One region of the Halomonas sp. McD50-4 genome, then DNA from elsewhere that is predicted to be linked to it. Evidence: predicted binding sites of a transcription regulator. Region 1 holds the regulator's gene; each other region holds the start of a gene.
What was found. The regulator FNR, encoded in region 1, switches genes on or off when oxygen is low (the NO sensors DNR and NnrR bind a similar motif). The targets are predictions, from matches to a motif close to TTGATNTANATCAA.
Positions count from the first base shown of each region.

Region 2: cyoA (ubiquinol oxidase subunit II) is a predicted target of FNR. The motif match lies at 5,423-5,436, and genes of this name have one in related genera.
Region 3: MHM85_RS11520 (OmpW family outer membrane protein) is a predicted target of FNR. The motif match lies at 3,017-3,030, and genes of this name have one in related genera.

Region 1 is NZ_JAKRFG010000009.1:18,902-26,190, reverse strand. Features, by position in the region: gene MHM85_RS11865 (putative nucleotidyltransferase substrate binding domain-containing protein) at 119-1,936, shown strand; gene MHM85_RS11860 (DNA polymerase III subunit epsilon) at 1,942-2,592, shown strand; gene ttcA (tRNA 2-thiocytidine(32) synthetase TtcA) at 2,668-3,576, shown strand; gene fnr (fumarate/nitrate reduction transcriptional regulator Fnr) at 3,566-4,315, opposite strand; gene hemN (oxygen-independent coproporphyrinogen III oxidase) at 4,374-5,801, opposite strand; gene MHM85_RS11840 (sulfite exporter TauE/SafE family protein) at 5,965-6,660, opposite strand; gene ccoS (cbb3-type cytochrome oxidase assembly protein CcoS) at 6,657-6,875, opposite strand; gene MHM85_RS11830 (heavy metal translocating P-type ATPase) at 6,872-7,289, opposite strand, start outside.
Region 2 is NZ_JAKRFG010000002.1:185,787-193,075, reverse strand. Features, by position in the region: gene pta (phosphate acetyltransferase) at 1-218, shown strand, start outside; gene cyoE (heme o synthase) at 314-1,237, opposite strand; gene cyoD (cytochrome o ubiquinol oxidase subunit IV) at 1,195-1,521, opposite strand; gene cyoC (cytochrome o ubiquinol oxidase subunit III) at 1,523-2,134, opposite strand; gene cyoB (cytochrome o ubiquinol oxidase subunit I) at 2,134-4,161, opposite strand; gene cyoA (ubiquinol oxidase subunit II) at 4,164-5,210, opposite strand; gene MHM85_RS03435 (DeoR/GlpR family DNA-binding transcription regulator) at 5,510-6,277, opposite strand; gene MHM85_RS03430 (outer membrane protein OmpK) at 6,569-7,289, shown strand, end outside.
Region 3 is NZ_JAKRFG010000008.1:132,689-139,977, forward strand. Features, by position in the region: gene putA (bifunctional proline dehydrogenase/L-glutamate gamma-semialdehyde dehydrogenase PutA) at 1-1,075, shown strand, start outside; gene putP (sodium/proline symporter PutP) at 1,419-2,918, shown strand; gene MHM85_RS11520 (OmpW family outer membrane protein) at 3,116-3,742, shown strand; gene MHM85_RS11525 (YqcC family protein) at 3,813-4,145, opposite strand; gene MHM85_RS11530 (DUF3549 family protein) at 4,431-5,474, shown strand; gene MHM85_RS11535 (RimK/LysX family protein) at 5,527-5,967, shown strand; gene rimK (30S ribosomal protein S6--L-glutamate ligase) at 6,007-6,915, shown strand; gene MHM85_RS11545 (hypothetical protein) at 7,004-7,289, shown strand, end outside.

The DNA of each region.
Region 1 (7,289 bases):
TAAACAAAGGTCGTTAAGACGTAAGCGCTATAGCTAAAAGTATAATGAGTCGATATGTCTAACGTTCGCCACCCCGTGGGTGGTATGTCTCAATCACTGCCCTTAAGCGAGGTCGCCCATGGTAGACGTGGATCTCTCCCAGCTGCCGTTTACGCTGATCGATGACGCCGGGCGTGATCATGTTCGTCGTGGGATGGATCTTGCCTTCTTCGATCGCGATGAAGTCATCCTCGAGATGGGGCAGGCAGGCGAGTCGGTGTTTCTGATTCATAAGGGGGAGGTCGCTGAGTTGGACCCCACGCTGCCTGCCGCTAGCGCGCGAATTGGTCACTACACCGCCGGTGATCTGTTCGGAGCGATCAGTATTCTCAATGGCAAGAGCCGTTACCGCTTCCAAGCCGAGCAGGAGTGCTTGTGCTATGTGATGCCCAAAGCACTGTTTACCCAGCTCTGCCGTCACTACCCACCGTTTGAACAGTTTTTCAAGCAGTCGCTGTCACACAAAGCGCGCCTGCTAACGGAAAAACGCGCTGATGGTGGCGTCACGATGGCGGGTTTCATGCTGGCCAAAGTGCGCGAATGTATGCGCGAGCCGGTACTCATCGATGCATCGAGCACCATTCACGACGCCGTTCGCCAACTGAACGATAGCCATGCCGATAGCCTGCTGGTGAATACGCAAGAGGCGCTGGGCATGGTCACTAAAACCGACCTGCTCAATGGGTTGGTATTGGGGGAGAGTACCCAGCACTCGCCTGTGGCGTCGCTGGCCAACCAATCACTGGTCACCGTCGCGCCCGATCAATACCTGTTCGAAGCACTGATTATGATGACTCGGCATAAGGTCGCTCGCGTAGTGGTAATGGAGGATGAGCACGCCCGAGGCGTCGTGGAATTGATGGACGTGCTGAGCTTTTTCTCCAGCCGTAGCTACGTGGTGAGTTTACAGGTCGAGCAAGCCAATGGCCTGGAAGCTTTGGCGGCTGCCAGCCAACGTACCCCAGAGTTGGTCAACGCGCTAATGGCGCAGGGCGTGAAGCTGCGCTTTGCCATGGAGTTACTGGCAGCGCTCAATGGCCGCATCATGAGTAAAGCCTGGGGTTTTACGGTGCCCGAGCAGTATCACCGCCAAAGTTGCCTGATGGTGATGGGCAGTGAGGGGCGCGGCGAGCAAATCCTAAAAACCGACCAGGATAACGGTTTGATCCTCGCTGACGACTGCCAGTGGCCCACGGTCGCTGACGACATGGCGACCTTGACCCAAACGTTGATAACGCTGGGTTACCCGCCCTGTCCGGGGAATATCATGGTGTCCAACCCTGAGTGGGTGGGCACGGTCTCCCAGTGGCAGCAGCGTATCGCCAAATGGGTCAGTGCCCGCGATGGTGACAGTTTGATGAAACTGGCCATTCTGCTCGACTCTCATGGCGTGGCGGGCAATCCGACGCTGCTCGACCAAGTCCGCCACGCGCTGTTCGAGCACTGCTCCCACGATGAGCTGCTGCTCTCGTACTTTGCCCGTGCGGCACTGCGCTTCTCGACGCCGCTGACCCTATTTGGCTCACTGAAGAAGCCGCAGCACGGTATCGATATCAAAAAAGGCGGGATTTTCCCCATCGTGCACGGCGTGCGCACCATGGCCCTCGAGCGGCGGATAACGGTCACTTCGACGCTGGATCGTTTGGATGATCTGGCCACCGACGGGCGTCTGGATCGACGCTTTGCCGACGATGTGGGTGAGGCGCTGGCACTGTTCACCGAGCTGCGCCTGCGTCAGCAGCTTCAGGAGCTGGATAGCGCCCACGCCAAGCGCACTAACCGGGTCGTAGTGCAAGAGCTCTCTTCGCTGGAGCGAGACCTGCTGCGAGAAGCCCTCCACATTGTGAAGGACTTCAAGCAGCGCCTTTCCCACCGCTATCATTTGGAGTATTCGTGAGCGGAATGCGCTTGTTAGATCGACACATGACGCTGCTGAGCGGCTCGTTAAGAACGCTGCTGCAGCGGGAAAGCGATCGACGCCGATGGGCCGATTCGCCCTACGCGTGGCTATTTCAGCCGTACATGGGCGAGGAGTCCGTCGCGATGGCCTGCCAGGTGAGTGACGGTCAGCCCAATGTCGTCAGCGTGGCGGCCGTCGTGCTCAGTCCGCGGCGTGTGCACACTAGCCGTATCTGGTGGGCCACACTGTCAGAATCTCCCGTGCCAGTGTCTGCCACCCTGCGCCGCCATCAGCAGTTACACGCGACGGATACCCCGCGCTCCCCAGATATCGAATGCCTGACAGAGCTGGCCGAATTCATCGAGAATCGGCCGCTCGTTGGTTGGCAGTTAGAGCGCACGATCGAGCCGCTCAACGGGCTATTCAAACGCGTATTGGGGTTCGGTTTACCCAACGCCCAGGTCGACGTTGCCAAGTTGCACGGGCGACAGCTACGGCGGCTGCATCCGCAGGTCGATACCCTCGAATCGCTTGGCGAGGCGCTGACCCGTTGGCGGCTGCCACGGCTGATCTGGCCTAGCGTGACCAGCGAAGCCACCGCGAGTGCACTTCTGTATCTACGTTTGCAGCGCGAGATCGCCCTGACCGCCTAGGGTTTGTATTGGGTAGAGCTTCGGAGTGTTGTTAGAATACATACTGCTCCTTTACCCACCGGCAGTGCGACGACCATGTTATCACCTGACTACTTTGACCCTACTTTGTCAGACAGCGCGTCTGACGAGCCTACCGCCACGCAGCACGAGCTGCAGGATGCCAAGCAGAAGCGTGAATTCAACAAGTTGCAAAAACGCCTGCGGCGCGAAGTGGGAAACGCGATCATCGATTACAACATGATCGAGGATGGCGATCGGGTCATGGTGTGCCTCTCCGGCGGCAAAGATAGCTACACGATGCTGGAGATTTTGCGCAACTTGCAACGCAACGCGCCGGTCGATTTTTCGCTGGTGGCGGTCAACATGGACCAAAAACAGCCTGGTTTCCCAGAGCACGTCTTGCCCCAGTATTTGGATAAGCTGGGGGTGGAGTATCACATTCTCGAGCGTGACACCTACTCGGTGGTAAAGGAGAAAACCCCGGAGGGTAAAACCACCTGCGCGCTCTGCTCGCGCTTGCGCCGCGGCTCGCTGTATGGGTTTGCCGAAGAGATCGGCGCGAACAAGATTGCCCTCGGCCACCATCGCGAAGACATTCTAGAAACGCTGTTTCTGAACATGTTCTTCGGCGGTACGCTAAAAGCCATGCCGCCGAAACTGCTCTCGGATGACGGTAAAAACATCGTGATCCGCCCGCTGGCCTACTGTAAAGAGGCGGATATTGCTGAGTTTTCGCGGCAGATGGCGTTTCCCATCATTCCCTGTAATTTGTGTGGGTCGCAGCCGAACATGCAGCGACAAATCGTCAAAGAGATGTTGGCGGAGTGGGACAAGAAGCATCCTGGGCGCTTGGAGAGCATGTTCAAAGCAGTCACCAACGTGGCACCCTCGCAGCTTGCCGATCGCGAGCTATTCGACTTTGCCGGTCTCGAAGCCAAGCAGGCGGCCTTGATGGAAGGACGCATCCAAGCCTTCAACGTGTGATCGTTGGCGCCTCCTCTTCTGCCAGGGTAATGAGGCGCTGCATGTCCAAAATATTGACCTCGCGCCCTGAGACGGCCACGACCTCCTGCTGCTGAAAGCGGCTAAGAATGCGGCTGACCGTTTCGACCGCTAGGCCCAGGTAGTTACCCATATCGGCCCGGGACATGGATAGGCGGAAGCTGTATGGCGAGTAGCCCCGCCGCCGGAAGCGATCAGAGAGCGTAATCAAAAAGCTCGCCAGCCGCTGATCCGCGGTCTTACGCGACAGTAGACGCATCATTCGCCGATCGTCGCGCAGTTCTTTACTCATGCTGCGATAGAGCTGGCCGCGCAGCTCGGGCAGCTCCTCGGAGAGCGAGTCCAGGCGGTCGAACGGAATTTCGCACACCGTCGTCGTTTCCAGAGCCATCACCGTGCCGGGGTAGTGCTCTTCGTCGATGCCGTCCAAACCCACTAGTTCGCTGGGTAGAAAGAAATTGGTGAGCTGGTCATGGCCGTTGCCTTCGCTGGTGACCTGCTTCAAGCTACCCGAGCGCACCGCATAGACACTGGTGAAAGCGTCCCCTTGGCGGAACAGGGGTTCGCCTTTCTTCAACGGCGAGCGGCGGCGAATGATCGCATCGAACTGGCTCATATCCTCGAGCTCCAAGGCGAGCGGTAAGCACAGCGAGCTTAGACTACACGTCTGGCAGCGCGCCTCTTGCAGCAGTGAACGTCGTTGGCTGGCAGGATATGGCATAGGAGTCTCCCTTCTTCTTTCGCCATCATAGGCACAGGGGGCAGGCGGCTCAAGGCGCTCACACGATCTTCGAGTAGCGCTGACCATCCTGACGTTGTAAGTGAGTGTCGAAGGCCATGGCCAAATGCCGAATGAGCAATCGCCCGATCGGCGTGGCGCTCAGCCGAAGGCCCTCACGCTGTACGAGGCCATCCCGTTCGGCGATCGCCAGTCGCTCGAAGGCAGTGGCAAAGTAGTCTGCCGCATCGATATGCCAACGCTGACCGATCGCGTCGAGATCAATGGCCATATCGCACATGAACCGCTCGATGACGTCTCTTCTTATTAGGTCATCCTTATTTAAGCGTAGTCCTTTTATCGTTGCCAGCCTACCTTCATCCAAGGCGGCTTCATAGTGGGCGAGCTGAGTAGGGTTTTGGGCGTAAATATCGTCGACCCGAGAAATGGCGGATACGCCCAAACCGATCAAATCGCACTCGGCGTGGCTGGAGTAGCCTTGAAAATTACGCTGCAGCGTGCCGTTGCGCTGCGCCTGGGCCAAGCTGTCGTCGGGGCGTGCAAAGTGGTCCATGCCAATATGCACATAGCCCGCCTGGGTGAGCATCTCGATAGTGGTGTGCAGCATGGCCAGCTTTTCATCGGCGCTGGGCAGGTCGGCCAACTGGATACGTCGCTGGGGCGCAAAGCGGGCTGGCATGTGGGCGTAGTTGAAGACCGATAATCGTGCTGGTCCCAGCTCGATGACCTGACGAAGCGTTTCGGCAAAACGCCGTTCGGTTTGAAAGGGAAGGCCATAGATTAAATCGAGGTTGAGCGAGCGAAAGCCGAGCCGATGCGCTTCGTCCATGAGCGTTTCGGTGAGCACCCGGGGCTGCACGCGATTGATCGCCGCTTGAACCTGCGGATCGAGATCTTGAACGCCAAGGCTTAGGCGGTTAAATCCTAGCGATTGGAGATGTCGCAGGGTAAAGACATCCGCTTCGCGTGGGTCAATTTCAATGGCATAGTCCCGATCTGGCGCGTTCGATAACCCAAAACGGGCATCAAGCCGGTCGACCAAATCGCTCATTTGCGCCAAGGTAAGAAACGTCGGCGTGCCGCCGCCCCAATGCAGTTGCTGCACCGGTCGTTGGGTATCTAAATGGCGCGACGTGAGCACCATCTCACGATCTAGCCGAGACAGGTAGGGCTCGGCCAGCGACGTATTTTTCGTAGCGATTTTGTTGCACGCACAGTAGAAGCAGATCTTGCGGCAAAATGGGACGTGGACATAGAGCGACAGTGGCTTTTGGCTGGCGTTACTGCGTTCTAGTGCCTGGGCCATATCGTCGGCGGTGAAGCCGTCGTGAAACGACAGCGCTGTCGGATAAGAGGTATAGCGCGGGCCGCTCGTGTCATAACGACGTATCAGGGCGTCGTCCCATGCAGTGGCCTCAGCCACTGATGAAGTGGTCTGGGCGTGGGCAGCAGTAGCATGAACGGGCATAGGCAACGCTCCGGTGTAACAGAACAAGCGAGTGAACGGATGCGTTCATGCTACGCCAGGGGGTAGCGCAATGCGTTGAGCTGTATCAAGCAATGGCGTAAAAGCCCATGCCGAAGCGGCTAAGCTAGTTAGAAAGGTGAGAAAGTGCGGCCCGCCGATAGGTTCAGTGCCCGGTGGGGGAGAACAGCGTCCAGAGCTGCCACAGCGCAAAACTGATGATGGTCAGCGCGGCGATACTGCGCGTGGCACGGTGGCGAATCAAGTGGCTGAGCTGGCGTGCCGCTAGGCCCGTCGCAAGCAGCGCGGGCAGGGTGCCCAAACCAAAGGCACCCATCAATAGCGCCCCTTGTAACGGATCGGCAATGGCTAGGCTCCAAGCAAGCATCGAGTAGACCAATCCGCAGGGTAGCCAGCCCCACAGGGCGCCTAAAGCAAACGCCTGGGGCAGGTACACGACGGGCATCAAGCGCCTGCCGATGGGTTCGATATGGCGCCAAAGCCTGCGCCCTATCGCTTCCACTTTCAATAAGCCTTTCCACCAGTTAGCGATATACAGCGCCATCAACATCAGCATCACCGCCGCGACGACCTGTAGCGCGAGACGCGCCTGAGGCGATAGTGAGATCAAGGTGCCTAGTCCGGCTACCAAAGCGCCAGCCGTCATGTAGCTCATGATGCGCCCTAGGTTATAGCCGAGCAATAATCCACCCATACGGGCAGGGTGTCGCATGCTGGGTGGCACGGCAAAGGTGAGCGCACTCATGATGCCGCCGCACATGCCAATGCAGTGGGCACCCCCCATCAAGCCAAATACGAAGGCTGCCAGCAGTGGCGGCAAGTCAAGTCCGGTCGGGTTCACGGCGGTGGCTCACGGTCACGGGGTGGCTTGGTGCCTTTTTTGCGCTCGGCGCGCTGTTCGGGGGTGAGATCGTTCTCATCGTCGTCGAACAGAATACGATGGGCAGGGCCTTCCAAGTCGTCGAACTGGTCATTCTTCACCGCCCAAAAGAAGGCCCACACTGCGAGCCCTAGCAAAATCAGCGACAGTGGAATCAATAAATAGAGAATCGTCATGCGGTCACCGGTCTCGCGGGAGCTGCCTGGGAAACGGTCGAGCTACGCCAGCGGGTCAAGCGCAGCGCATTGCCCACGACCACGAGTGAGCTGAGCGACATGCCAATGGCCGCCAGCCAGGGCGGTACCAACCCCATCGCAGCCAGAGGCAGTGCAGAGAAGTTGTAGCACACCGACCAGATCATGTTTTGACGCATGATGCGTCGCGTGGCGTTGGCAATCTCGATGGCCTCGAAAATACGCATCAAACGTGGGCTGAGCAAGACCGCATCGGCGCGGGTACGCGCCAAGTCGGTGGCACCGTTCATGGCAATGGCCACATCGGCGCCGGCCAAGACCGGCACATCGTTGATGCCATCCCCAATCATCACCACGCGCTCGCCTTGGGCCTGTAGCTCGCGCAGCCGCTCGAGT
Region 2 (7,289 bases), on a different contig from region 1:
CCGTGGCGGGCAAGGCAACGGTGTTCGTGTTTCCCGATCTCAACACCGGCAACACGACCTACAAAGCCGTTCAACGTAGCGCCCGAGTGGTCAGCGTGGGCCCGATGCTGCAGGGTTTGAACAAGCCGGTGAACGACTTGTCGCGCGGCGCTCTGGTGGATGACATCGTCTACACCATCGCCCTCACCGCGATCCAGGCCAGTCAGCGGGAAGGCTAAGTACTCACCGGTCTATACGCGCTAAAAGCAACGCCCCGAACGGTCAACTGTTCGGGGCGTTTTGGTTTTGCGTCAGGTTTAATTGTTCGGAGGTATCACGCCCACATGGGTACCATCGCCTCCAGCACCATCACTAAGCTCATGGCGGTGATAGTCAAAATCGACACGCCGAATACTTTCTTCGCCCAGCGCACGTCGTCTTCTAATCGATAGCCACACAGCGCCAAGTAGAGCCAGTAGCCCCCCATGGTGAGCGCCACGCACAGGTAGCCTGCGCCCGCTTGGCTGGCCAGTACCAGCGCCAGTGACGCGGGAATGAAGGCCACGATATAGCCCAGAATATGGTGTTTGGCACGTTTGATACCGTGAACCACCGGCAGCACGGGTATCGACGCACGGCGATAATCGGCGTAGCGGAAAATCGCGATGGCGTAGGAGTGCGGCATTTGCCACAAGCAGAAAATCACCAGCAGCATGAACGCGCCGCTGTCGAACTGCCCCGTGACCGCGCAGTACCCCACTACCGGCGGCATGGCGCCAGAGAGACTGCCCACCAGCGTGCCGTACTCGGAGTGGCGCTTCATGTAGAGGCTATACACCCCCACGTAGACGCCCCAGCCGATTACCGCCAGCGCCACCGTCAACCCGTTGGTGCCCAGCGCCAAGCAGACAACACCGGCCACCCCCAACAGCGCTGAAATACCCAGCGCCTGAGTGATCGAGATGCGCCCTTTGGCCAGCGGGCGATGGCGCGTACGCGCCATCAGTGCATCGATATCCCGGTCAATCACGTTGTTGCAGGCGCAGCCCGAGGCGATGACCAGGGCAATGCCCATCATTACCGAGGCAAAGGTGATCCAATCGAAAGTGCCGTGGGCGGCCAAAAAGTAGCCGCCCAAGGTCGCAATCAAGTTGCCACCAATGATCCCCGGCTTGGTGAGCGCCAGCACGTCGCGCCAGCGGCTCGGCGCCACGTTCAGCCGATCATCATGTTGAGATGCAGATGCTGCATGATCCATAACGAGCCCCCTACCACCAGGACGAGTATCGTCAGTGTGAAAACGAAGGACATCACGTTCCAGCCTTCGTCGGCTTTGGTATTCATATGCATAAACATGACCAGCTGGACCAAAATCTGCAGCACGGCTGTTATAGCGATGACCACCACCGTCGTGGCGGTGCTCAACGCACCGCTCATAACGACCGCGAACGGAATCACGGTTAGCACTAAAGATAGCAGAAGCCCCGTCACATACGATTTAACGCTGCCGTGAGAAGACGTTGAAGATGATGAATGACTCATGTCACAGCACTCCCATCAGATAAACGAACGAGAAGACGCAGATCCACACGATGTCCAGGAAGTGCCAGAACAGGCTCAGGCACAGAATCCGCGGACGTGTCATCGGGGTGATGCCCTTGGTCGAAAGCTGCACCAGCATCACTAGAATCCACACCAAACCAACGGTCACGTGGAGGCCGTGGGTGCCGACCAGGGTAAAGAAGGACGAGAGAAACGCGCTCTGATCAGGGCCGTAGCCCTGATGAATCAAGTGCTGAAACTCGTACACTTCCATACCGACGAACGCGGCACCGAGCAAGAAGGTGATCGCCAGCCACGCTTTTACTTGGCCGACGCGCTCGGCATTCATCGCCAGTACGCCCATGCCAAAGGTGAAGCTACTGAACAGCAGCAGGAAGGTCTCCACCAGCAAGAAGGGCAGTTCGAAGATATCTGCTGCCGTGGGTCCGGCGGCCGTGCCTTTCATCAGCACGGCGTAGGTAGCGAACAGTGACCCGAAGATCACCAGGTCACTCATCAAGTAGACCCAGAAGCCAAATACTTTCGTGCCGGTCGCGTCGTGGTGCTCATGGGGCTCGGACGCGGCGCCATGATGTAGGGTATCGGTGGCCATTACGCGCGTGCCTCCACATAGTTGGTCTGTTCACGGTCAGACGCTGCGCTGCTCGGCGCAGACGTTTTGCGCTTTTCGTGCGCGCGCTCGATGCGCGCCACTTCGGCAGCGGGCACGTAGTAGTCGATATCTTCGTTGAATACACGGGCCAAGAAGCTGGCGACGGCACCCAACGCACCGACGGCGGCCAGCCACCAGATATGCCATACCAGTGCAAAACCTAGAATCAGCGCAAAGAAGCTAATTACCGGACCCGCCACGGTATTACGCGGCATGTGAATATCGGTGTAGGGCGCTTCGTCCAACTGCTCGTTGCTACGCTGCTTTTGCGACCAGAAGCTGTCGATGTCGCCGACTTCCGGCAGGCGCGCGAAGTTGTAGAACGGTGCAGGCGACGAGGTGGACCACTCCAGCGTGCGGCCATCCCAGGGGTCGCCGGTCAGATCTGCATTCAGCTTGCGGTCGCGGATACTGACCCAGAACTGAATGATGGTGCAGGCAATTCCCATCATGATGATCACGGCACCTACCCAGGCCAGAATCATCCAGGGTTGCCACTCAGGATTGGCGTAGGACTGCATACGGCGCACGGCACCGAAGAAACTCAAGACATAGAGCGGCATGAACGCGACGTAAAAGCCAATGAACCAGCACCAGAACGAGCGCTTGCCCCACTTCTCGCTCAGCGTGAAGCCGAACGCTTTCGGGAACCAGTAGGTCAGGCCCGCCATCATGCCGAACACCACGCCGCCAATGATCACGTTGTGGAAGTGGGCAATCACGAACAGGCTGTTGTGCAACACGAAGTTGGCCGCCGGTAACGCCAGCATGACGCCGGTCATACCGCCTAGGGTAAAGGTGATGATGAAGCCCAGAGTCCACAGCACTGGCGAGGTCAGCTCTAGGCTGCCGCGGAAAATAGTGAACAGCCAGTTGAACACCTTCACCCCGGTGGGGATGGCAATGATCATCGTCATGATGCCGAAGAAGGCATTGACGTTGGCACCGGCCCCCATGGTGAAGAAGTGGTGCAACCAGACGATGAACGACAGCAGCGTAATGGCCACCGTGGCCCACACCATGGTTTTGTAACCAAACAGGCGCTTGCGAGCGAAGGTGGCGATCACTTCAGAGAACACGCCAAAGGCCGGCAGAATCAGAATGTAGACTTCGGGGTGACCCCAGGCCCAAATGAGGTTGACGTACATCATCATGTTGCCGCCAAAATCATTGGTGAAGAAGTGCATACCGAAGTAGCGATCGAGCGTCAGCAGCGCGATGGTCGCGGTCAGAATCGGGAACGAGGCAATGATGAGGACGTTGGCGCACAGCGACGTCCAGGTAAAAATCGGCATGCGGAACATCGTCATGCCTTTGGTGCGCATTTTCAGAATGGTGACGAAGAAGTTGATGCCGGTGAGCGTGGTGCCTATCCCGGATATTTGCAGTGCCCATATCCAGTAATCGACCCCCACCCCGGGGCTAAACTCTATCCCCGATAACGGCGCGTAAGCGAGCCAGCCGGTTTTGGCGAACTCCCCTACCACGAGGGAAATATTGACCAAAATCGCCGACACGGCGAATAGCCAGAAACTCAGGTTATTCAAAAACGGGAAAGCGACGTCGCGGGCGCCGATTTGCAGGGGCACCACCAGGTTCATCAGACCGATGACCATGGGCATCGCCACGAAGAAGATCATGATCACGCCGTGGGCGGTAAAGATCTGATCGTAGTGTTCAGGAGGGAGATAGCCTGCGGCCCCACCGGCCGCCATGGCCAGTTGTGTCCGCATCATGATCGCATCGGCAAAGCCGCGAAGCAGCATCACCAAGGCCACCACGAAGTACATGATGCCAAGCTTTTTGTGGTCAACGGAGGTAAACCACTCGTTCCACAGCCAGCCCCATTTTCGGTAGTACGTCAGTGCGCCTAGTAGCGCGGCACCTCCAAGCGCCATAAAGGCGGCAACGACCATAATGATCGGTTCGTGGTATGGAATGGCTTCTAACGTGAGTTTTCCAAACATGCTTAACCCCCCGCTTCAACGCTTGTGGGATGGCCGCCCAGGGCGTGGTCATCACCTGCATGCTGATTGGTAACATGGCCGATCGCGGCCTGCTGTTGCGACGCGCTGGCGCTCTCTAGCTCGCTGGATTCGCCGTGACTGTCGTGAGCATCACTGATGGCGTCACCGTGGCTCGAATGACCGTCGTGACCGCTGCCGTCACCGCTGTGGAAGCTGCTCACGATCGACTCATACAGCTCGGGCGTGACCGCCGAGAAGTACTCCACCGGGTGATACTCGGTCGGCTGCGCTAGGGCTTCGTAACCGTCCGGGAAGGTCAGGGTGTCATCGGCGGCACGCACGTTGTCCACCCAGGCGTCGAATTCCGCCGAAGAGGTGACGTGGGCATCGAAGGTCATGCCAGAAAAGCCAGCGCCGCTGTAGTTAGTGGAACGACCGGGATAGACGCCCTCTTCGTCGGCAATCAGGTGAACGTCGTTATCCATGCCCGCCATGGCGTAGATCTGGCTGCCCAGACGTGGAATGAAGAAGGCGTTCATCACCGAGCCAGAGCTCACCCGGAAGCGCACCGGCGTATCCACTGGGAACGCCAACTCGTTGACACTGGCAATCCCCTGTTCGGGATAGATGAATAGCCATTTCCAATCCAACGCGACGGCTTGAATCTCCATGGGTTCCACGCTGCCTTCGATCGGCTTGTGGGGGTCCAGGCTGTGAGAGGTTTTCCAGGTAAGAAAGGCGAGAACGGCAATGATCAAGCAGGGAACGGTCCAAACCGCCGCCTCGATGGCATTGGAGTGCGCCCAATCCGGCAGATACTTGGCAACGCGGTTGCTGCGGCGGTAACGCCAGCCGAACAAAAGCGTCATCACGATGACCGGAATGACCACGATCAGCATCAACCCAAAGGAGGTCAGAATCAGAGAGCGCTGCTCGACGCCAATCTGCCCCTTCGGATCCAGCAATGCAGAACTGCAGCCCGTTAACAGCAAGCACAATACGACGAGCACAAACGTGCCTCGCCTGCGCCAGTGGGTAGGTAGTTGCATGGTGTGATCTCATCAGAGAGTTGTCTAAAACAGCCTGCTGTTTGGCTGGCTAACTAGCCAGCTATATAGCAAGCTAACTATCACCCCATACTTTTCCCAGAACAGTGAGAGCGTAAGCGTTGCTCCGGGAAAAATATGCGCCACCGCATGGGGTTGGTGGCGAGCCTCGGCCATGCGCTGATGCGCATCAACTAAGACTAAAGTATTTTCTATTGATCTGAGTCAATCAGAAAGAGACGTTATGCCGCACCCCGCGCACCGTTTTGAAGAGGGCGATACGGAGCTTCGACCGTCTTTCATTAGGCGAGCGTGACGTTAAGCGCGGGCAGCGGATGGCGCTCCAGCAAACCAGGGGCGCGCTCGTCGTCGGTGACGATGACATCGAAGTCTTCCAGCGAGGCAAAATAGGCCGGGCGCACCACGCCAAATTTGCTGGCATCGACCACCAACAGTCGCTGCATTGCCGTGGCAATGGCCGCTTGCTTTGGCCCTACTTCGTGAAAATGGAAGCAGCTGACGCCTCGTTCGCAATCCACGCCGGCAGCAGAGATCAGCGCCTTGTTGATGCCCAAGCGCTCGATGGCCGCGCCCATACCGTCGCTGCCAAACGATTGAGAGGACGCGTAGAAAAGCCCACCTAGCAATACGAGGCGCACATTGGGCAGCCCAGCGACGGCGTTGGCTACGTTGAGGGCATAGGTCACCACGGTTAGCTCTCGGAAACGACTAAGCTGACCCAGCAGTGGAATGAGCGTGGAGCCGCAGTCGATAAACAGCGTATCGCCCTCTTCGATGAAGCTGGCCGCGCGCTGGCAAAGGCGCTGTTTGACTTGGTAATGGCTCGCCTGCTGCTCGGTCAAATCGTATACCGGCGTCACGCCGGGGTAGCTGGCCATCACCAATCGCCCGCCCAACAGGCTAATGGCCGACGGCTGCGTCGAGAGATCCCGTCGAATGGTCATTTCGGAGACGCCGCACAGCTCGGCGGCATCGCGAAGATGCAGGGTTCCCCCGCTGGCCAGCGCTTCTTGCAGCATGGCCATGCGCTGTGCGCTGCGATCGTTCATGTCCGGCATCTCCTTATGATTCATTTTGTTATCGGCATTGCGTCCCGCCAGGCATCCTATGCTGAGCTAGGGCCCTGCCAATTTCCACTACTGCGCACTCTTTTCACTGGCGTCACCCACCCGTGATGCGCTTATCACATTTAAATAGCGTTGATGTGACGATACTTGCAAATCAGCGTTAAAAAAATAACACTCAATGTTATAATTTTAACATCAACGCCAGCCCACACGACCCATAACGTCGGAACGCCATTCCCTCTGGCTCCGAGATACAACCCTGTTGAGGCTTCCATGACTGCTCACTCTCACACTCGTTCTTCTACTTTCGTCACGCTTGGCGCTGGTGTTTTACTGACCGGTGCGGCGCTCGCTACACCCGCTTTGGCAGACGATGCCGAACCGCGTACCCTCGACCGCTTGTGGTCGTTTGCCAACGTCTCGGTCAACTACCTGGATTGGTCCAACGGCACCGAAGCGCGCACGGCTAGCAATGCCGCGAAAAGCGACTTTACATTCGTCGAAATCGAAGGCGGCGTCGGCTTTAGCTGGGGCGAGTTCTACGGCTTCTTCGATTTCGAGAATCCGACCAATGATCAATTCGACCAAGCCAGCGGCGGTAAAGACAACTTCCGCACCGCTGGTAAAGTGACCTCGCACATCTACCTGGGCGACAGCCCGCTGTCGATTTACGCCCACCTGTACGATTTCCGCGACTACGGCTTCAACGGCCGCGAGCAGGATCAAATTCTTGGCCTCGGCTATCGCACCACGTTCGATAATGGTCTGTGGTTCAAGCCCTTCATTGGTGCCGCGCGAGTACAAAGCGATGGCTACACTGGCATGAATGGCTTCATGGCAGGCTGGGTCGCGGGCTACGATTTCACCGCTGGCAACCAAAATTTCAGCGTCACCAACTGGCACGAGCAGACCTTCGGTCGTGACGATGAGTATCTTTCTCAGAACTACGTGAATGGTACCGCTGGCAGCGTGGGCACCAACGGAGCGCTGAGCC
Region 3 (7,289 bases), on a different contig from region 1:
GTTTGCAGCCATCAGCCCCTGGAACTTCCCGGTGGCGATCTTCTGCGGACAAATCGTTGCCGCCGCCATTGCAGGCAACACGGTGCTGGCAAAACCCGCCGAGCAAACCTCGATCGTTGCCCACCGCGTCATCGAGCTGTTGTACGAAGCCGGTATGCCCCGCGACGTGGTGCAGCTATTGCCGGGCGACGGCCCGACCGTGGGCAGCGTATTGACGTCTGACCCGCGCATTACCGGCGTGGTCTTCACCGGCGGCACCGACACGGCGCAAATCATCAACCGCGCATTGGCCGCCCGCGAAAATGCGCCGCTACCCACGCTGATCGCCGAAACCGGCGGTATGAACGCGATGATCGTCGACTCGACGGCCCTGCCGGAGCAGGTCGTCGTGGATGTGATTCAATCGGCGTTCCAGAGTGCCGGTCAGCGCTGCTCGGCCCTGCGAGTGCTCTACCTTCAGGAAGACGTCGCTGATCGCGTCATCGAAATTCTTAAGGGTGCGATGAGCGAACTGCGGATCGGCGACCCCCGCGACCTGGGCACCGATGTCGGCCCCGTCATCGATGAAGACGCGCGTAAAGGCTTAATGGCGCACATCGAAAAGCTCAAAGGCGAAAACCGCTTAGTCGCCGAAACGCCTATGGCCGCTGAACACACCCAGCACGGTACGTTCGTGCCGCCAGTGGCTTTTACCATCGATAGCATCGATGCCCTTACCCGCGAGCAGTTTGGCCCCATCCTACATATCGTGCGCTACAAAGCACGCGAGTTGGACAAGGTCATCAACGACATCAACGGCCGTGGATATGGCCTGACGTTTGGGGTACATAGCCGTAATGAATCCTTTGCCGCTGAAATAGCGCAGAAAATTCGAGTAGGCAATGTGTATATCAACCGTAATATCATCGGGGCTGTCGTGGGCGTTCAACCGTTCGGTGGACAGGGGCTATCCGGCACTGGCCCGAAAGCGGGCGGACCGCACTATTTGCAGCGCTTCGTGACCGAAAAAACGATTACTAACAACACCGCCGCCCTAGGTGGCAACGCGTCACTTCTGGCGCTAGGGGATGAGTAACGGCTCGTCCATACAACTAACCTGATCTCCTGAAAAGGAACCGTCTCATGGTTGACAATAATAGAGCAACTGCCTTGACGCGGGGGGCCTTCACGGGCCTCCCGCCGGGCACGGGGAACACGAGATACGCACGTACCCATCAACTCTCTCATGCTTCGACGAGCGAATGCGCGACGCTTGGCAGTAGAAGAGCGACTCAGGATTAACAACAACAAGGCTGCTGATGGCCGCCATGGCCTGGCCAACGCAGCCCCTGTCGACGCTCGCCGTGTACAAAAGGGTCAGCACCCGCAGTCGCTTTTGTACTTATCGTAGCGTCGTCCTCACAAATTGGAGAAGTTTCATGGCTACAGGTGTCTGGATTAGCTTATTTGGTTACTTTGCGCTGATGATCGCCATTGGCGTGTACGCAATGCGCAAATCCACGTCTTCTTCTGAAGACTATATGTTGGGGGGGCGAACTCTTAGCCCACAGGTCGCCGCACTTTCCGCGGGCGCTTCGGACATGAGCGGCTGGCTGCTGTTGGGGTTGCCCGGCGCCATGTTCGTATCGGGCCTCGGTTCCGCCTGGATCGGGATCGGCCTGCTGGTCGGGGCGTTCTTTAACTGGCTGCTGGTGGCGCCGCGCCTGCGTGAGCAGACCATTCACTACGGTAACGCCATCACCATCCCGGCCTTTTTGGCCAATCGCTTCCCGACCCGGGCGCTGTCACTGCGCACGGTATCGGCCATCGTCATCGTGATTTTCTTCGCCGTTTACACGGCGTCGGGCCTCGTCGCTGGCGGCAAGCTGTTCGAAAGCGCATTCACGGGGGTTTATAACTTCGGTGACATGAGCAATTACGCCATGGGCGTGGTCATCACCCTGGGCGTGGTATTGATCTATACCGTCGTGGGCGGCTTTTTGGCGGTGAGCATGACCGACTTCGTGCAGGGCTGCATCATGATGTTGGCGCTGATCATCATGCCAGCCGTAGTACTGTTCGGCGAAGGCGGCGGCGGTTTCTCCCAGGCCTCCGAAACGCTGAATAGCGTTGACCCCACCCTGCTCTCTTGGACGACCGGCTTGACCTTTATCGGCTGGCTGTCAGCGGTTACTTGGGGCCTTGGCTATTTTGGTCAGCCGCATATCATCGTGCGCTTCATGGCCATCCGCTCACAAAAGGATGTGCCCATTGCGCGCAACATTGGCATGGGATGGATGCTGGTATCGCTCATTGGAGCCGTTTCTCTGGGCTTGGCAGGTCGTGCGTTTGCCGTTCGTAATGGGCTGGACGTACAAGACCCAGAAACCATCTTCATTATTCTAGCCAACCTGCTGTTCCATCCGTTGATCACCGGCTTCCTGTATGCGGCGCTGCTGGCGGCCATCATGAGCACCATCTCTAGTCAGCTGCTCGTCTCCTCTTCCTCGCTGACCGAGGATTTCTATCGTCTCTTCCTGCACAAAAATGCCACTGAGCAGCAGTGTGTGGCAGTGGGGCGGGTCTGCGTCGTGCTGGTCGGTATTGTGGCAGCCTTTATTGCCTCTGACGAAAACTCCCAAGTGCTGGGTCTGGTCAGTAACGCCTGGGCGGGCTTTGGTGCAGCCTTTGGCCCGCTGATCATCTTGTCACTGATGTGGCCACGTACTAACGGTGCGGGCGCGGTAGCCGGTATGATCGTCGGCGCAGTAACCGTCATGGTATGGATTGCACTGGGCTGGAACGGCTCCTTCATGGGTGGTCCCGGCGTGTATGAAATCATTCCAGGCTTCATCGCCTCGTTCATCGCCATTCTGGTCGTCAGCAGCGTGACGGCAGACGCCGGTGAGTACAAGCATATCGACCGTCAAGAAGCGTAACCCAAGATAGGATGCAATAAGCTCAGCGGGGCAACCCGCTGAGCTTTTTTGTGCGCGGTACTTTGTGTCGAAAGTTTCGAGCCACAAGAGCACCGCGATTGCTCCAGGTCAAGAACGCCTTCGCCCTGACTCGATACACTGTCCGCATGATTGCTAAGCAACTCACTTCCCTAAAATGAACGGTCAGGAGCGACGCCATGCGCCTTTTATCACTTCCCACCTTACTCGCCACTGGGTTTGCCGCTGCCACCTTGGCCATCAGCAGCCAAGCCATTGCCTACGGTGCCGGCGACTTTTTCACCCGTGTAGGGGTCGCTAAAGTAGCCCCCAAGAGCGACAACGGCTCGCTGGCAGGCGGTGCCTTCGCAGTGGATGTTCAGGATAAAACCGACTTCGCGTTCACCTTGGGCTACCGCTTCCACGATAAGCTGGGCGTCGAGCTGCTGGCCGCACTCCCCTTTGAGCACGACATCCAACTCAACGGCGAGAACCTCGCCTCTACCAAGCACCTGCCGCCGACCTTAACCTTGCAGTACTATCCGTTGGGCGGAAGCGACGCTCGCGTACAACCCTACGTTGGCGCAGGCATCAATTACACACGCTTCTCCGATGAGCAGCTAGCGATTGGCGAACTCGATCTCGACGACTCCTGGGGCGCTGCCGCCCAAGTTGGTTTCGACCTGCTGATCGACGAACATTGGGCATTGAATGCTGCCGCCTGGTACTTGGACATCGATACCGATGCCACCGTCAATGGTGCCGCTGCAGGCACCGTTGCCATTGACCCCATGGTCGTCATGGCAGGATTGAGCTATCGTTTCTGAAGCGACGCAGTCTCCACAAAAAAATGCCCAGGGCGAGCGCCTTGGGCATTTTCGTTGATGAGACACGCTCTTAATTCTCGGTGACGATTTGGTCGACACGCTCCACTGCTTTGACGACGAGCACTTGGTCACTGGCCCTGAGCTTCTCCTGCATCATGTAAGCCGCCACCGCCGGGGCAACGTCGCACTTGGCAGGCATGGCGGCTTTGGCATCGATTAACGCGTTCAGTCGCGCAATGAACACATAACGCACCCATTGAGGCAACGACATGGTATCGATACAGAAAGGCTGCTGGCTGGCAAACGCCGACGCCTCGGGCGTAGGGGTGCGCCATAAATTCGCGGCCTTCATGGCGGCTTCAAGCTCGAGAAGCGCGGTTTGAAGCTGTTGATGGACGCTCATAAACACCTTGGGGTTGAACAATGTTGACATCCATTATCCCAACTCTGTGGGTAAGTTGCTACTCGTACGCCTCTCTCGAAGTCGTTATTCATAGATTCACAGAAAACCTGCAAGAGGCTGTGGATAAACTATGGAAAGGTGTCGCCACCGTTACTCTCACGCGGCTTACACAACGTTGTTCAATTTTTAACCACCTAGACAATAAAGCGCGGATTAATCAGCGCTTGCGGCTGACAGTGGCAAACCAGCAAGGTAGAGTTCAGGCTTGAAAAGCGGAAGGATGTCATGCAGCCAATTCACACCCTTGATGAGTTTTTTACGCGCAGCGGTGCGGAGGTATCGCTTTACCATATGGGGCGCCGGGTCACGTCGTGTCCACGAGACGTATTGCGCGCTTTCGAGAACGCCGAGCACGCATGGCCCGAGCCTTGGCAGGGTCAGGCACGGCTCGCCATCGTCTTCCGTTTGGGAGCCATGGAAGAGCCTGCCATTTGGTTCTTGGCACTGCCACTGGACGAGCAAGGCATGCTCTCGCCTGCCCAGCGTGACGGTTTCATCAACCGTCTGTTGGAAACGCTTGGGCGCAATGCCGCCGCCACCGACCTGGGCGCCGCCGACACGGCAGACGTCGATCATCTGATGAAAGATAATCCACTGGCGTTTACGCCGGACATTACTTTTCAGGCCATGCTCAATGCCCGGGCTACCCATACCCATGGCCTATCTGCCAGCCAGCACCTAGAGGCTGTGGAAGCGTATTTGAGCGGCCAACAGACGATCGACTGGCAAGCTTTGGGGCTACAAGGCATTGCCGATTACGTCGTTCGCTTGGATAACGAGACCGCAGAGGCGCTCGCCGGCCGCATTCCCGGCCTGCCGACAAGTGTGATCCACTCCCTCTGCTACTGCTTGGAGCACCAACCCTTGCCGGATGCGCTCGTCGAAGCTCTGTGCGCGCGTGGCGAGGTGGCAGCCAGCGAGGGAGATTTAGAAACGCTGTGCGCCTGCGTGCGGTCCGTTGGCAGCTCCCGTGCAGCTCTAGCAGGCGAATGGTACAGCCACCTGCTAAACGACCCGGCAGCCTGCGGCCCAGATTTGATGGCCGCCATAGCCGGACGCGGCTGGCCATGGCTAGAAGACGCCGAACGCCTTCCCAGGTTCCTACAGCGCTTGGCGGAAGACGAGCGCAGCCACTTTGCCTCCGTGGTACGCGACATTGCGTTGATTCCTCGTCTACGCTTACCCGTTATGCTTACCCTACGTGACGCGCCTGCGGGTTCCGCTATCCAGGCGCGTTTATCGGCCATGCAGTCTTCGCATAACGGCTAACAACAAACGTCATCACTATGTCTTGTTTTTCTTATATCGTCAGGAGTGCACTGTGAAGGAATTACCCTATCAGGCCAAAGCGGTCATCGGCCGCCGCGAAATGGTGACGTTACCTGAGTTAGGGCTTCACCTCTGCTGCAAAGCCGATACCGGTGCGCGCACGTCGGCACTGCACGCTGAAGAGATCGAAACCCACGAAGATGCCGACGGGCAGCTATGGGTGAGTTTTTTGACCCATAGCGGCGGACCAGAAACCCCAGCACACCGCTACCGTTTACACCTACACGACCGTCGACGCGTCACCAGCTCAAACGGCCATAGCGAGTGGCGCTATGTGATTAGAACCCCTATGCAACTGGGCGAACTGAACTTTCCGGTTGAACTCACCCTGACCGACCGTAGCAATATGCGCCACGCGATGTTGCTGGGCAGGCGTGCCATGCGCCGCCTGCTCGTCGCCCCCGGTGCCGCTTTTTTGCACGGCGAGCCTTGAACACTTTTAAACGGCAACTTTTTTAAACCGGAGCCTTGCATGCATATTGCCCTGCTTTCGCGTAATCGCAACCTCTACTCTACCCGCCGACTGGTGGAAGCCGCCGAACAGCGCGGCCACACTGCCCGGGTTGTGGATACCCTGCGCTGCTATATGAGCATCGCCTCGCACCACCCCTCTATTCACTATAAAGGCGCGGAAATCGAGCCGTTCGATGCGGTCATCCCTCGTATTGGCGCGTCGGTGACTTTTTACGGCTGTGCGGTGCTACGTCAGTTCGAAATGATGGGCACCTACGTCCTCAACGACTCGGTCGCGATTACTCGCTCCCGTGACAAGCTGCGTTCGCTACAGCTGCTCTCCCGTAAAGGCTTGGGCCTACCCATTACTGGTTTTGCTCACTCCCCTGACGACATTCCCGACCTGATCACCATGGTGAAGGGTGCCCCCCTGGTCATCAAGCTACTGGAAGGCACTCAAGGCATTGGTGTGGTATTGGCAGAAACCAACCAAGCCGCAGAGTCCGTGATTCAAGCCTTCATGGGCATGAAAGCCAATATCATGGTGCAGGAGTACATCAAGGAAGCACGCGGCGCCGATATTCGCTGTTTCGTCATTGGTGATAAGGTCGTCGCTTCGATGAAGCGACAAGCGGCAGAGGGCGAATTCCGCTCTAACCTACACCGCGGCGGCACCGCTAGCGTGATTCGCATTACCCCAGAAGAGCGTTCCACCGCAATTCGTGCAGCCAAGGCGATGGGACTGCGCGTCGCGGGCGTGGATTTGCTTCGCTCGAACCACGGCCCGGTGATCATGGAAGTCAACTCGTCTCCCGGACTACAGGGCATCGAGAGCGCCACCGGCAAGGATATTGCCGGCATGATCATCGAGCATATCGAAAAGAATGCAGTGCCTGCTCGCAAAGCACCACCCAAGCCTAAAGGCTAACGGTCAATTGTAAAAATAATCCCCATTAGGGGTGGCAAATCAACGCTGCCACCCCCACAATCTGCGTCACCGAAGGAGGTAGACGCTCATGTTTCTCGACAATCGCCAAGTGGCGATGGACAGCGTGCTGGAAGCGCTGGCCGATAGCATTGATTATTTCCAGGACAATATCGAACGCCTGCGCCCCTCGCTGCGCGATGCACTGAAGCCGCACTATACTGAGCGACTCCAACAAATGCGCACGTTGCAGGAGCTTGCCCGTGCTCACCTGAAAATGCTGCCACGGGATGCGGATGTCGAGCGGGACGATTTTCTGTGGCTGTGGAGCCGTTTGAAGAGTTTCGTGGGCAACGATAGCCAAGTATTGATCAATG